2 regions of the Streptomyces sp. NPDC015242 genome follow, and region 1 is predicted to be linked to the other one. Evidence: riboswitches for the same ligand, from Rfam matches in the RefSeq annotation. Region 1 holds a riboswitch; the other holds the start of a gene.
The links. Region 1 has a riboswitch for cyclic di-AMP ahead of ACF07N_RS09880 (NlpC/P60 family protein). Riboswitches for the same ligand answer to the same signal wherever they lie in the genome.
Positions count from the first base shown of each region.

Region 2: linked by a shared signal. The riboswitch ahead of ACF07N_RS21000 (peptidoglycan DD-metalloendopeptidase family protein) and the one ahead of ACF07N_RS09880 (NlpC/P60 family protein) in region 1 are both predicted to bind cyclic di-AMP.

Region 1 covers NZ_JBIBUF010000002.1:973,296-980,972, forward strand. The annotation lists gene ACF07N_RS09870 (M23 family metallopeptidase) at 67-1,626, shown strand; gene pcrA (DNA helicase PcrA) at 1,869-4,349, opposite strand; cyclic di-AMP (ydaO/yuaA leader) riboswitch at 4,664-4,837, shown strand; gene ACF07N_RS09880 (NlpC/P60 family protein) at 4,845-6,017, shown strand; gene ACF07N_RS09885 (hypothetical protein) at 6,095-7,039, shown strand; gene ACF07N_RS09890 (hypothetical protein) at 7,017-7,370, opposite strand.
Region 2 covers NZ_JBIBUF010000006.1:91,115-98,791, forward strand. The annotation lists gene ACF07N_RS20985 (Glu/Leu/Phe/Val dehydrogenase dimerization domain-containing protein) at 1-790, shown strand, start outside; gene ACF07N_RS20990 (TetR/AcrR family transcriptional regulator) at 854-1,483, shown strand; gene ACF07N_RS20995 (SGNH/GDSL hydrolase family protein) at 1,554-2,339, opposite strand; gene ACF07N_RS21000 (peptidoglycan DD-metalloendopeptidase family protein) at 2,580-3,521, opposite strand; cyclic di-AMP (ydaO/yuaA leader) riboswitch at 3,526-3,683, opposite strand; gene ACF07N_RS21005 (alpha-galactosidase) at 4,001-6,076, opposite strand; gene ACF07N_RS21010 (tyrosine-protein phosphatase) at 6,257-7,054, shown strand; gene ACF07N_RS21015 (DUF6126 family protein) at 7,070-7,189, opposite strand; gene ACF07N_RS21020 (helix-turn-helix domain-containing protein) at 7,186-7,677, opposite strand, start outside.

The DNA.
Region 1 (7,677 bases):
CGTACCGCCGGGTACAGTCGCCGCACTGCTCTGGCAGCCCCTGTTGTCGAGGCGAAAGAGAAGTTGGTGAACGACCGTCACCCGTCGGGGACCATGACCCCGGCTCCGGCTTCCGACGCCGCCTCGGCGCCCTACGCGTCGTACGGCACCCAGGAAGCCCAGTACGGCGACTTCACCACGTACGGCGACTACGCCGCCACCGGTTTTGACGCCACCGGCACGGACGGCGCCGGCTTCGACGCCACCGGGCACACCACCGCGAGCTTCGCCACCGACCCCCTCTTCGGCGACATGCCGGGCAGCGGGCACGACACGGGCACGTACGACACCGGCCACTGGCCCACGGGTGCGCACGAGAACCCGCACTACGACGCCTACGCGGCCCAGCACCACGCGGCCTACGACACCGGCGTCTACGACACGACCTCCTGGCACACCGAGCAGCAGCCGCTGTCGGCCATTCCGCCGCAGGGCGCATCGCCGGACGCCACCGGGCAGTATGAGAACGGGGCTTGGCTGCAGCCGGACCAGTCCGGCAACCCCGCCGACCAGACCCAGCAGTGGGAATGGGGCACGCAGACCTTCGACACGGGCGCCTTCGACGCCACGCAGTGGAACTCCGACGGCACCCCCGCGCAGTCCCCGGACTCCTACGACCAGTCCGGCGAAACCTTCGAGCAGCACGAGTCGGCAGGCTTCGAGCAGCACGAGACCGCGACGTTCGAGCAGGTCGCCTACGACGAATCCGCCGGGGCCGACTACGACGACACCGCCGCGGACACCCACGAGCAGGCCGCCACCGGCGAACTGCCCACCGTGGAACCGCTCCTGGACGGCCAGGAGGAGGTCGCGCCCCGTGCTTCCCGGGCGGCCTCGCGCGCCGGGGCCCGCTCCCGCCGCCGTACGCCCCCCAAGCGCTCGGCACTGATGACCATCGCGGTGCCCTCGGCGTGCGTGATGGGCGTGGCGGGGATCGCGGCCGCCTCCGTCGGCAGCCTCACCGAGGACAGCACGGCCGAGGCGCGCACCACCGCGGCGGACGCGCAGCCGGTGAAGCCGGCCGCGGCCAACAACAAGCTCGACACCCAGCTGCAGAGCCTCGCCGCGGGCGCCGACGACTTCGCGGACCGGGCCAGCCGTACGCAGGAGCGCATCGACCTCAAGGCCCAGCAGGCGGCCGAGCGCAGACGGGCGGCGGAAGAGGCGGCCCGCAAGGAGCGGCTGCGCCCGAAGTTCGCCCTGCCGGTCGCCCAGCACGGACTGAGCGCCTTCTACGGCCAGTCCGGCATCAACTGGATGTCCCTGCACACCGGCATCGACTTCCCCGTCTCCTACGGCACGACCGTGATGGCCGCGACCGACGGCACCGTGCGCACGCAGTGGAACAGCGCGTACGGCAACATGATGATCGTGACCGCGAAGGACGGCACGGAGACGTGGTACTGCCACCTCTCCACCTACACGGTTCCCTCGGGGACGACCGTGAAGGCCGGGGACCCGATCGCGCGCTCCGGCAACTCCGGCAACTCGACCGGCCCGCACCTGCACTTCGAGGTGCGCCCCGCGGGCGGCTCGGCGATCGACCCGCTCTCGTGGCTCCGCAGCCACGGCGTCGACCCAACGTAGGACGGCCCGGACCTGGTCGACCGGGCAGGCGTCACCGGGCTGGCGTCATGGCGGCCCGGACCCGTCCGCCCCGGCGGAGGGACGGCGTCCCGGCCCGGCTCACCCGGCGAAGCACCCCAGCAGGCCCGGCCGCCCCCGCGGCCCCCGGGCCCGGCAACCCGACCGAAACGCCCTCGGGCTCCCGCCGGACGCGCCGACGGAGGCCGTGCCACGGCGCCGGGCCACGCTGCTGGCATACCGGGCTACAGCTTCTCCACCGGTGCGTACCGCAGCAGCAGGCGCTTGGGCTTGGTGTCGCCGAAGTCGATCGTCGCCTCGGCGTTCGCGCCCGTGCCCTTCACCGCCACGACCGTGCCGAGACCGAACTGGTCGTGCGTGACCCTGTCACCGACGGCCAGCGACACCGCCGGCTTCTCCGACGCACGGCGGGTGGCGAAGCCGGACGCTCCCGAGGCGGACGAGCGCGAGCGGGACGACGACAGCGAGGCCGCGACGGCGGAGACAGGACCGGAGGACGCGGGGCCGGTGGCGCCCGTGCGCTTCCACTCCACGTGGGCCGGCGGGATCTCCTCCAGGAACCGGGAGGGCGGGTTGTACGACGGCTGGCCCCAGGCGCTGCGCAGGGTGGAGCGGGTCAGGTAGAGCCGCTCCCGGGCGCGGGTGATGCCGACGTACGCAAGGCGCCGCTCCTCCTCCAGCTCCTTGGCCTGGCCGAGGGCGCGCATGTGCGGGAAGACGCCGTCCTCCATGCCGGTGAGGAAGACGACCGGGAACTCCAAGCCCTTGGCGGTGTGCAGCGTCATCAGCGTGATGACGCCGTCGCCGTCCTCCTCGTCGGGGATCTGGTCGGAGTCGGCGACCAGCGCGACCTGTTCGAGGAAGTCGGCCAGGGTGCCCCGCTCCTCCTCGCCGCGCTCCTGCTCGAACTCCATGGCGACGGCGGCGAGCTCCTGGAGGTTCTCGATCCGGGTCTCGTCCTGCGGGTCGGTGGAGGCCTGCAGCTCGGCGAGGTAGCCGGTGCGCTCCAGCACCGCCTCCAGCACCGTGGCCGGTCCGGCGCCGGACTCGACGATCGTGCGGAGCTCCTCCATGAGCGTGTTGAACCGCTTGACGGCGTTGGTGGAGCGCGCGGCCATGCCGTAGGCCTCGTCGACGCGCTTGAGCGCCTGCGGGAAGCTGATCTTCTCGCGCTGGGCGAGGGCGTCGATCATCGCCTCGGCGCGGTCGCCGATGCCCCGCTTGGGGACGTTGAGGATGCGGCGCAGCGGCACCGAGTCCTCGGGGTTGGCCAGCACGCGCAGGTAGGCCAGGACGTCCCGGACCTCCTTGCGCTCGTAGAAGCGGACGCCGCCGACGACCTTGTAGGGCAGGCCGACGCGGATGAAGACCTCTTCGAAGACACGGGACTGGGCGTTGGTGCGGTAGAAGACGGCGACGTCGCCGGCCTTGGCCTCGCCGGCGTCCGTGAGGCGGTCTATCTCGTCGGCGACGAACTGCGCCTCGTCGTGCTCGGTGTCGGCGACGTAGCCGGTGATCAGCGCGCCGGTGCCCGCGTTGGTCCACAGGTTCTTGGGGCGGCGGGACTCGTTGCGCTCGATGACGGCGTTGGCGGCGCTGAGGATGGTCTGCGTGGAGCGGTAGTTCTGCTCCAGCAGGATCGTCGTGGCGTCCGGGTAGTCCTCCTCGAACTGGAGGATGTTGCGGATCGTCGCGCCGCGGAAGGCGTAGATCGACTGGTCGGCGTCGCCCACGACGCACAGCTCGGCGGGCGGGACGTCGTCCGGGCCGGGCGGGACGTCGGCGGGGTGCTCGGCGGTGCCGACCAGCTCGCGGACCAGGGCGTACTGCGCGTGGTTGGTGTCCTGGTACTCGTCGACCAGGACGTGCCGGAAGCGGCGGCGGTAGTGCTCGGCGACGTCCGGGAAGGCGCGCAGCAGGTTGACCGTGGTCATGATCAGGTCGTCGAAGTCGAGGGCGTTCGCCTCGCGCAGCCGCGACTGGTAGAGCGCGTAGGCCTGGGCGAGGGTCTTCTCGAAACCGTCGGTGGCCTGGGCGGCGAAGTCCTCCTCGTCGACCAGCTCGTTCTTCAGGTTGCTGATCTTGGCACTGAACGACTTCGGCGGGAACCGCTTGGGGTCGAGGTCCAGGTCACGGCAGACCAGGGCCATCAGGCGCTTGGAGTCGGCGGCGTCGTAGATCGAGAAGGACGACGTGAAGCCGAGCTTCTTGCTCTCTCGGCGCAGGATGCGCACGCACGCGCTGTGGAACGTCATGACCCACATGGCGTTCGCGCGCGGGCCGACGAGCTGCTCGACGCGCTCCTTCATCTCACCGGCGGCCTTGTTGGTGAAGGTGATCGCGAGGATCTGGCCCGGGTGCACGTCCCGCTCGGCGAGCAGGTGGGCGATGCGGTGGGTGAGCACGCGGGTCTTGCCGGAGCCGGCGCCGGCGACGATGAGCAGCGGGGAGCCGGAGTGGACGACGGCGGCGCGCTGGTTGTCGTTCAGTCCGTCCAGCAGCGCGGCCGAGTCGATCACCGGGCGGGGGGCGCCGTCCCGGTAGTGGGTGTCCCGGTCCGGCGGCACGTCGAACTTCCCGCCGAACAGATCGTCCGGGATCGACTCCGGAACGTGATCGTCCTCGGGCGGCGGCGGGGGCTCGTCCGCGGGGCCGCGCTGGGCCTGGAGACTCGCCAGGAAGTTGTCGTCAAAGAGGCTGCTCATCGCTCTCCGAGTCTAGGGCGCCCCACTGACAGCCCGCGGCCCACCCGGGAACGTCGCCGGAAAGAGGGGCGTTTCCCGGCCGGCCGCCACCCCGTGATCGCCCTGCGGAATGGCGCGATCACACCGCGCGACACCCTGCCCATTCCGGGGCGACTGGTGACCAAATCCCCTCATCCCTTCACGCTGGGCAAGGCTTCGGGGCAAGGTCACGAAAATGTATCGGGCATATCACCCATCAACCTTCACACGGGCCACACCAGTTGGCTACGGTGCGACCGGGCCGCATGACCCCCACCGGCGAACGTCGCCGGGCCGCGCGGCCCCCGCCGAGTCCGGTGTGCCGCAGCGGCAGCCGGAGCCGGGGACCCACCGAGACCTTGGGGTGAATCGGCCCGACTCCCGTCACGGGAAGGCCGTAGGGCAACCCTTCCGAGACCACCCGCCCGAACCCGACAGCTAACCCGGTAGGCGGAGCACTGGAAGGAGTCGCCACCCTTGGCGTCGCACCGTAAGTCGCGTCCTTCGGGCACGCGCGTGGCAGGCATACGGACCCCCGCCCTCGCGACGGCGGCCCTCACCTCCGTGGCCCTGCTGTCCCAGTCGGCCACGGCCGCCCCCGAGGCCGACGACAGGCCCAGCCTCGAGGAAGTCGAGAAGAAGGTCGACGACCTGTACCGCCAGGCCGAGTCGGCGACCGAGAAGTACAACGCGGCCAAGGAGAGGTCCGCGAAGCAGCGCAAGCGCGTCGACACCCTGCTCGACGACGTCGCCCAGCGCGCCGGGAAGCTCAACGAGGCGCGGGAGAAGCTGGGCTCCTTCGCGGCCGCCCAGTACCGCACCGGCACCGCCGCCCCGGACACGGCCACGTTCCTGCTCGCCGACACCCCGCAGGACTACTTCGACCAGTCCCAGCTGATGGACCGGATGACCGGACGCCAGAAGGCGGCGGTCGACGACTACGTCACGCAGCAGTCCGAGACGATGAGCAAGCGCCGGGAAGCCACCGAGAGCCTGAGGACGCTCACCGAGTCGCAGAGCGATCTGAAGACGGCCAAGGCCACCGTCCAGCGCAAGCTCGCCGACGCCCGCGCCCTGCTGTCCCGGCTGACCGCCGAGGAGAAGGCACGGCTCGCGGCGATCGAGAGGGAGAAGCAGGAGGAGGCGGCCCGCAAGGCCGCCGAGCTGGCCCGCGAGCAGGCCGCGCAGGAGCAGGCCCGGGAGGAGGCCGCCCGGCAGCAGGAGAGCGGCACGACGTCGCCCGGCACCGGTTCCACGTCCCCGTCCACGCCTCCGGCCGACTCCTCCTACGCCACGAAGGCCGACAAGGCGCTCGCCTTCGCCCGCGCGCAGATCGGCAAGCCGTACGTGTGGGGTGCCGTCGGGCCGGGCTCCTACGACTGCTCCGGCCTCACCCAGGCCGCGTGGAAGGCCGCCGGGGTGACCCTGCCGCGGACGACCTACGACCAGGTCGACGCCGGCACCACGGTCCCGCTGGCCGACGCCCGCCCCGGTGACCTGGTCTTCTTCTACGACGACATCACCCATGTCGGCCTCTACATCGGCAACGGCATGATGATCCACGCCCCGAAGCCGGGCGCCTACGTGCGCGAGGAGTCGATCTACTACGACGGCGAGTCGTCGATCCACAGCGTGGTGCGGCCGGCCTGAGGGGTCCCGGACGTTTTTGAGGGGCACGCGCGCGTGCCCCTCCGCCAACCCGCGCGCCGCTCTCTAGCATCGGCGCTATGCCCGGCCCCTCCCCGTCTGCCACCTTGTGGGCGACGTACTCGCTGACCACCGGCACCCTGTCGGCCGGTCTCGACTCGGCGGGCTACGAGGTCCTCTCCCGCATCGCGCTGGTCCCGGCCTGCGCGGCCTGGCTGGGGGCGGTGGCGTTCGCCGTCCTGCGGCTGCCGCGGGCGACCTGGCGGGCGCAGGCGCCGGCCGCCCTCACGCTCACGACGGCGACCGCCCTGATCGGCGCCGGCTTCTCCGCGGCAGGCCTGCGCAGGTCGGCCGCGGCACTGCTGGCCCTGTCGGCACTGCTGTGGACGCTGCTGCTCGCCGCGCGGGATCCGGGCCGTGGCGGCACCGTGTTCCTGCGCTGCGTGGCCACCCAGGGGCTCGCCGTGCTCGGCGCCACGCTCGCCGCGGCCGAGTCGGCGGCCTGGCCGGCCCACGCGGCCATGGTGCTGTTCTGGCTGGGCCTGATCCTCTACGTCGTCGCCCTGTTCCGCTTCGCGCCGCGCGAGGTGACCGAGGGGCGCGGGGACCACTGGCTGGCATGCGGCGCACTCGCCGTCTCGGCGCTGGCCGGGGCGCGGCTCCTCGGCGCCGACAGCGCCCGCCTGTACCTGTGGAACGACGACGACCACGCCGTCCTCACCAGGGTCACCGTCGCGCTGCTGGTGCTCACCCTGGTGTGCGGGGTGGCTCTGCTCACCGCCGGGCTCATGTGGCCCCGGCACGGTTACGACGCGCGCCACTGGGCCGGTGTGTTCGCCGCGGCCGTGACGGCGGCCGCGGCGCTGTCCGGCGCCGCCGCCCTGGACGCCCCGTGGCTCGACGTGGCCGGGGAGGCGCTGCTGTGGGCGGCGGTGGCCCTGTGGCTCGCGTGCACCGCCCGGGCGGCCGCCGCGGCCCGGGCCGGGTCAGGGCCAGCCGGGGTCAGGTCCAGAGCACGGCGATGAAGACGTTCGCCGCGGTCAGCAGCCCCACCAGGCCGAACGGGCCCTTGTCCACCTGCTCGTCGTCCCGTTTCACGTAGACCAGGCCGAGGATCACGATCAGCAGGGCGAGCTTCACGCCGATCTTGATGTTGTTCACGGTCTGGTCGTCGGCCTGGTTGAGGCCGACCAGGACGATCCCGGTGACCAGCATCGTCAGGGCGCCGTGCAGCATCGCGGGCGTGTAGCGGGCGGTGCCCTGGCCCATCGCCTTCATCTGGGTGAGGAAACCGCCCAGCAGCGCGGCGATGCCGATGATGTGGAGACCGACGAAGAGGTGGATGAGTACGTCCATGGGGCCGGAGCCTAACCAGGGGCCGCACAGCGGCCCGACACCGGCCCGTCCGCGCGCGCTCACGCCCCATAGCATCCGATCACCGTCACTCGCCCAGGAAATGGACACATCGGTCATCACGCTGGGTTGAGCAGGCGAGGCCGGGGCGGCACGACGGTCACATACGGTCACCGTCGGTCCTCTCGCGCCAGTTCCGCACACCCGCTCCCGGCGCCGCCCACCGAGGTTTAGCGTCCTCCACCAGGTGACCGGCTCCCCATCGCCGCCCGGGCCAGGGGCGGCAGCCGGACACCACCGCCGAGAAGGT
Region 2 (7,677 bases), on a different contig from region 1:
CGTCCAGGCCGTGTATCCGCTGCTGGACGACGAGGCCGGGGCACGCCGCCGGCTCGCGGACGCGTTCGCGGTCGAGGTGGACGGCATCGGGCTCGACCAGCTGGTCGGCGGCTGCGGCGTCGCCGAGGCGGCCCTCACGGCCCTGGACCGGGCCGGTGTCCCGCGCGGGGGGACCCGGGTATCGCTCCAGGGGCTGGGCACCATGGGCGGTGCCACCGCGCGCTTCCTCTCCCGCGCCGGGCTCACGATCGTCGCGGCCGCCGACCTCAAGGGCACGATCGCCAACCCGGCCGGACTCGACGTCGAGCGGCTGCTCACCGCGCGGGACGCCCACGGCACGGTGGACCGCTCGGCGTTGCGCCCGGACGACCTCGAACTCCCGGGCGAGGCGTGGCTGTCGGCCGACGCGGAGGTGCTGGTGCCGGCGGCGGTGTCGTACGCCGTCGACGCCTCCAACCAGGCTCACGTCACGGCCCGCTGGATCGTCGAGGCGGCCAACATGCCGGTCCGTCCGGAGGCGGAGGCGCTGCTGGCCGCGCGCGGGGTGACCGTACTGCCGGACGTGGTGGTGAACTCCGCGACCAACGCCTGGTGGTGGTGGACGCTGTTCGGGGACGTCGGCGCCGACGCGGAGGAGGCGTTCGCGTACACGCGCCGCTCGATGCGGGCCCTGGTCGAGCTGATGCTCACCCGGGCGCGCACCGACGGGACGACTCCTCGCGCGGCCGCCCACGCGATCGCCGCCGACCGGCTGCCGCTGATCGCCCGGCGGTACGGCTGGTACCGCTGAGGCACGCCGGACCGGCCGGATCCGCACGTCGGGAGGGGACCGCCGCGTGGGTAGGGTGACGGCGTGGCGAGAGTCCGGTTGAGCGTGGCTGAGCGGCGTGAGGAACTGCTGCGCGCCGCCGTGCAGCAGATCGAGGCCCGGGGCGTGGCGGCGGTCAGGATCGCCGACGTGGCCTCGGCGCTGGGGGTGAGCAACGCGCTGGTGCTCTACCACTTCGCGTCGAAGGAGCAGTTGGTCGCGGCAGCGTTCCGGCACGCGGCCGAGGCGGACCTCGCACACCTGCGCAAGCTGCTCGGCCGCCGGACGTCGGCGCTGCGGCGCCTGCGCTCGGCCGTGCGCTGGTACGCCCCGACCGGCCAGGCCAAGGGCTGGCGGCTGTGGATCGAGGGCTGGGCGGCGGCCCTGCGCGAGCCGGCGCTGCGGGAGGTCACGCAGGACCTCGACCGCCAGTGGAAGGCGGCTCTCGCCGAGGTGATCGCGGAGGGGGTCGCGGCGGGTGAGTTCCCCTGCCCCGACCCCCGGGCCACGGCCCTCCGCCTCACCGCGTTCCTCGACGGCCTGGCCGTCCAGCTGACGTCCTACCCCGGGGCGCTGCCGCGCGCCCGGGCCCAGCAGTGGACGGAGGAGACCCTGACGCGCGAACTGGGCCTGGCCGCCGCCCCCTTGCCCCCGCCGATGAGCAACTCGGCGTAACGGCCCGGGGCGTGGCGCGGCTCGGCGGGGGCGACGGGCGAAGGCCCCACCCCCACCGAGTGCGGGCGTCTCACGCCACGGCGGCGATCCGCATCCGGATGTCGTCCGGCGACAACGCCCCCTTGGCCGTCACATGGTCGCCCGAGGACTCCCCCCGCAGCCGGCGCCCGATCCACGGCACCAGGAACTCCCGCGCCCAGTGCACGTCGTCCCGCCGGACCTCCAGCGTGCCCCGCGGCGGCAGCGGCGGCCACGGCTGCTCGGGGTCGGCCGGCACGTCGAGCCCGAGCACCTGCCCCGCCCGGAGCGCGACCCGCGTGTGCCCCTCGGGAGACAGGTGCAGCCGGTCGGCGTCCCAGGCCCTGCGGTCCTGCACGCTGCGCAGCGACCACAGATCGAGCACCGGGCAGCCGTACCGGTCGGCGATGGCGCGGACGTGCCCGTTGTACGTGGCGATCTTGCCGCGCAGATGCTTCAGCACGGGCATGCCACGGGTGTCGAACCCGGTCGTCACCATCACCGTCCCGGCCACCGCGGTGAGCCGCGCGAGCGCCCGCTCGAAGCGCTCGGCCACCTCGTCCGGATCGGTGCCGGGCCGCAGGATGTCGTTGCCCCCGGCGCAGAAGGACACGAGGTCGGGGGCCATCTCGACGGCTCGCGGCACCTGGTCCGCCACGATCTGGTCGAGGAGTTTCCCGCGCACGGCGAGGTTGGTGTACCGGAAGTCGCCCTCGGGCCGGAGGTCGGCGAGCAGGACGGCGAGCCGGTCGGCCCAGCCGACGAACGCCCCGTCGGGGCCGGGATCACCGACGCCCTCGGTGAAGCTGTCCCCCACCGCCACGTACGACCCGATCACTGCTCTGCTGTCACTCTTCGAATCGTCTGCCACAGCCGCTCATGATTCACCCTCGAATGTGACCTACGCGACCGTAGGAAGGGGTTGACGGGCGGTGAGATAAGCCACTGCCAAAGTGTTCGCCAACTGTGGAATAGCCGACCGGACGGGAGTGTTGCCGCCGTCCCGCGCCGAAGGCCGGACCCGGGGTGCCGGGTCCGGCCTTCGGTGGCGTGTCAGGCGGGTGGCCGTGCGATCGGGTCAGCCGACGGAGACGCCGTGGGAGCGCAGGAAGGCGACCGGGTCGATGTCGGAGCCGTAGCCGGCCGCGGTGCGGATCTCGAAGTGCAGGTGCGGTCCGGTGACGTTGCCGGTGGCGCCGGACAGGCCGACCTGCTGTCCGGCGGTCACGGTCTGGCCGGCCGAGACCGAGAGCTGCGACAGGTGGGCGTACTGGGCGTAGTGACCGTCGTTCAGCCTGACGACGACCTGGTTGCCGTACGCGCCGCCCCAGCCGGCGGAGACGACCGTGCCCGCGCCGACGGCCTTGAGGGAGGTGCCGGTCGGGACGACGAAGTCGACACCGGTGTGGTAACCGCTGGACCACATGCTGCCGGACATGCGGTACGGGGTGCCGACGGTGGCACCGTCCACCGGGGAGCTGTAGCCACTGGCGTTGCTCTGCGCGGCGGGCTGGGCGGCGGCCGGCTCGGCGGCGGTCTCCGCCTTCGCCGGTGCGGACGAGGACTTCTTCGCGGGCTTCTTCGCGGTGCCCTTCGCCGGCTCCTCGGCGGAGGCCTTCGGCGCGGACGGCGCCTCGGGCGCGCTCGCCGCGGCCTTCTTGCCCAGGGAGAGCTTCAGGCCCGGGTGGATCAGGGACGGGTCGTCGCCGACGGCGTCGCGGTTGTCCGAGTAGAGCTTCTTCCAGCCGCCGCTGACGTTCTGGTCGTCGGCGATCTTCGCCAGATAGTCGCCCGCCCTCACGGTGTAGGTACGCGCGCCGGTCGCCTTTCCGGCGGCCTTCTTCCCGGCGGCCGGAGCCGCCTGGACGGCCTTTTCCGGAGCCGACTGGGCGGGGGCGGCGTGGGCGCCGGCGGCACCCATGAGGGGAAGGGCGAGAGCGGCTCCGCCGGTTCCGGCGACGGCGATGGAGCGGGTGAAACGCTGAGTCTTGGGACGGCGGTGCTTACCCTTCGCGGGCATGGCGCATTCCTCTCCGTCGCCTGCGAGGTGAGCTGTCGGGTGCGGGCTGGAGATGCCCGGCCGCGCCGAGGCGCGGCTCAACCCCAAGCCCGTTCCGGGAACCGGAACAGGCGTCTTACCTGTGGGTCCCCCGCTCCTGCCGTACGTCGGGTCAGTGGGTGTGCGGGCTCCGGGCGGCGGCAGGATTAGGCGTCCGTCCGGAGTGGACTGGAACGTAAGCGACCAGGACGCGGCGGGACAAGCTTGCGGTTGCCCGTGCGGCCTTTTTCCTCGACGCGTCGACACATTTCCCGTCACCGAGCGTGGATTTCCGATCTTGCCTTTTCCTCAATGGCCTCGCGAAACACCCTGATTACGTGCACATGGCGACAACACATCGTCACCGGTATGACGATGGTCACGCACCTTGCCCCCATCTCCTGTACGACCAGGGCACGTTATGGCGAACCGGCCTAAGCGCCTTATTCGGACAAGAAGCACTACTTCCGCTTAAGGCGGACCACGGCGGCGTCCAGGTCGCCACGCAGACCGACCCGCAGTCCGTGATGCAGCAGCACGCCCCCTCGGTGAAGTTCGCCCGTTTCGAGGCATTCGTACGTCGCCGCCGGATCGATGCCGCGGAGCCGGAGTGCCGGACCGGGCTCGCCGTAGCGTTGCGCCGGGAGCCAGGCGAGGACGACCGTCTCGTCGCCGAGGACGTACTGCACGGCGCTCAGGCCGCTCCCCGGGGGTCGCAGCCGGTACAGGTCGCCACGCTGCACCACGGGCCGGATCTCCTTGTAGAGCCGCACCCACTCCCGCGCCTCGGCCAGTTCCTCCTGCGTCCACCGCGTGAGGTCGCCGCCGACCCCGAGCACCCCGGCCATGGCGCTGACGAACCGGAAACGCAGGGAACTGGCCCGGTGGTTGAGCATGGCGTTGGGGCTGTCGGTGACCCAGGCGGCCATCACGCGCGCGGGGTGGATCTGACTGAAGCCGTGCTGGACGGCGAGCCGGTCCAGGGGGTCGGTGTTGTCGGACGTCCACACCTGGTCCGTGCGGCTCAGCACGCCCAGGTCGATCCGGCCGCCGCCGCCCGAGCAGGACTCGAAGGCCACACCCGGGTGTGCGGCCCGCAGCCGGTCCAGCAGGGCGTACAGGGCGCGGACGTGGTCCACCCAGAGCCGCTGCGGATACGGATCCTCCGGCCAGCCGGCGTCGGTGAAGCAGCGGTTGAAGTCCCACTTGACGTAGTCGATCGGGGCGCTGGAGAGGAGCCCGTCCAGCTGTCCCCACAGATACTCCTGGACATCCCGCCGGGCGAGGTTGAGCACGAGCTGATTGCGGAACTCCGTCCGCTTTCGTCCCGGTTGGTACTGCACCCAGTCCGGGTGGGCGCGGTACAGGTCGCTGTCGGGGTTCACCATCTCGGGCTCGACCCAGATGCCGAACCGCATGCCGAGGCCGTGCACGTGGTCGGCGAGGGGTTTCAGCCCGCCGGGGAAGCGGTCGGGGTTGGGCGTCCAGTCCCCGAGCCCCGCCCGGTCGCTGGTGCGCGCCCCGAACCAGCCGTCGTCGACCACGAACAGCTCGACGCCGAGGGCCGCGGCCCGCTCGGCGAGCGCCCGCTGCTGCTCCTCGGAGATGTCGAACTCGGTGGCCTCCCAGGAGTTGAACAGCACCGGCCGGTCCCGCCCGGCGTCCGGGATCACGTACTTCCGTTGCCAGGCGTGCCAGGCGCGGCTCACCCCGCCGAAGCCGCCGTCGCTCCACAGCCCGGCGAAGACGGGGGTCGTGTACGACTCCCCGGCGCCCAGAGTCAGCAGACCCGAGTCGTCGTGGCCGGCGCCGCCGGTGATCTGCACGCGCGCGTCGGGGAGCTGGGCCACACAGATCCGCCACGAGCCGGACCAGCCCAGGGCGCAGCCGTAGACCTCGCCGTGCTCCTCGGTCGCGTCGGTGTCGAGGGCGACCCAGGGCAGATGCTGGTGGCCGGTGTGGCCGCGGCGGCTGCCGATCACCTTCTCGCCGTAGGTGAGCTCGGAGCGCACCAGCCGGGACTCGGCCGCCCAGCGGCCGTGCAGCTGGGACAGCCGCCAGGTGCCGCGGTCGGGCAGGGTCCAGGCGGCGGAGTCGGCGCGCAGCACCTCGGTCTCGGGCCCGCGGTTGTCCAGGGTCACCCAGCGCTCGACGACGTCGGCGCCGGGGCGCATCCGGTAGTGCAGGGTGATCGTCAGGCCGCCGTCCCGGAAGCGCAGGCGCAGTTCGCCGTCCGGCGTGTCGTGCCCCTCGAAGACCCACTCGGTGCCGCGCCGCCCGGCGGTGCGCACGGACAGGGCCGGGCGGACGAACCGGGGGCCGCCCTCGACGGGGTACTCCTCGCGGCCGTCGAGCGGGGACTCGAAGGGCCGGTACTCCGGCAGCGGACGGGCGGCGAGGGCCTCGGCGTCGGCGAGCGTGATGCGCGGGCCCCAGTGCAGATGCAGCAGTTCGTGCCGGTCGGTGACGTGGACGGCGTAGCTGCCGGCCGGCCCGGACAGCACCCAGGTGCGGCCGTCCTCGGAGATGTCGATCATCGAGCCCCCACAGGTTCGAACAACCGCGAACAGGTGCGATCACGCGGCAACATCATCGGGGGCGGCGGGCGCTCCGGGCAACGCCTGTGGACACTTCATTGCCCCTGGCACCCATGTCGTATGGTCGAGTGGTGCCCGCCGGCGAGCCCGCGCCGGCGGCGCCGATGGGGAGGAGCCCACGTGACACAGCAGGTCCCGTCGACCGAGCCCGAGCTGGCCGGAGTGCGCAACTTCCGCGACGTGGGCGGACTGCCGACCGTGGACGGGCGGCGGGTGCGGCAGGGCGTGCTGTTCCGCAGCGGCCACCTGGCGCACGCGACCGGGGAGGACGCCGCCTTCCTGGCCACACTGGGCCTGCACACGGTCTTCGACTTCCGCAACGCCGCCGACCAGAAGCTCGAGGGACCGGACATCGAGCTGCCGGGCGTGCGCAATGTGAACCTGCCGCTGAGCGACCCGGCCGACGGCGCCGAGTTCTGGCGGATGGTCCGCGACGGGGACCTGGACCAGCTGCGCTCGATCCTCGCGGACGGCAAGGGCGCCGACCGGATGATCGCCTCGTACCGCATGATCATCAAGGACCGCACCGCCGAGCACTCCCGGGTGCTGCACGCGCTCGCGGAGGACAGCGTCCCCGCGCTGATGCACTGCGCGGCGGGCAAGGACCGCGCGGGCCTGTCCATCGCGGTGACGCTGCTCGCCCTCGGCGTCGAGCGTGACGCCATCGTCGAGGACTACCTGAAGTCGAACGCCAAGCACCGCCGCTACAAGGTCCACCGCAGCAGCTCCTCCGCCTCGGCCTACTCCCCCGAGGTGATGGAGCTGCTCAGCCCGCTGTTCGACGCCCGCGCCGAGTACCTGACGGCCGCGTTCGAGACGATCGAGGAGACCTGGGGCGGCGTCGACCCCTACCTGGAGCAGGGGCTGAAGCTCTCCCCGCGGACCCGGGAGCAGCTGCGCGAGCGGCTCCTCGACTGAGCCGCGGGGCGGCGCCTACTTGGCCCCGACCTCGAACAGCAGGTAGACGAAGGCCGCGAAGACGTGGCCCAGGACGAGGTAGATGAACAGCCGCACCCACAGGGCGCGGGGGAACTTCTCCTCCATGTCTCTCATGACGCGTCTCCGGGGGTCGGGCCCAGGCACAGTGCGGCCGTGGGGCTCTGCAGCAGGGTGTGGACGAAGAGCAGGTCGACGCCGTCGTGATCCTCGGCGGCGATGCGGTGCGGGGTGAGCGAGTCGAAGTGCGCGCTGTCGCCGGCCGCCAGCCGGTGGGTGGCGTCCCCGAGGCGCAGCCGCAGCCGCCCGCGCAGCACGTGCAGCCACTCCTCGCCGGGGTGGACGCGCACGATGTCGCCCTGGGAGCCGTAGGGGACGTGGACCCGCAGGGCCTGCATCCCGCGGCCGGAGGCGCCGGCCTGCCAGTACGTCCAGCCGCCCGCCGCGGTAGGTTCCATGTCGGCGGCGCGCACGACGGCGTCCCGGCCCGCGACCGTCTCGCCGAGCAGCTCGGAGACGGTCGTACCGTAGACACGGGCGAGCGTGAGCAGCATCGGCAGCGAGGGCTGGCGCTGCCCGGTCTCCAGCCGGGAGAGGTGGGCGGG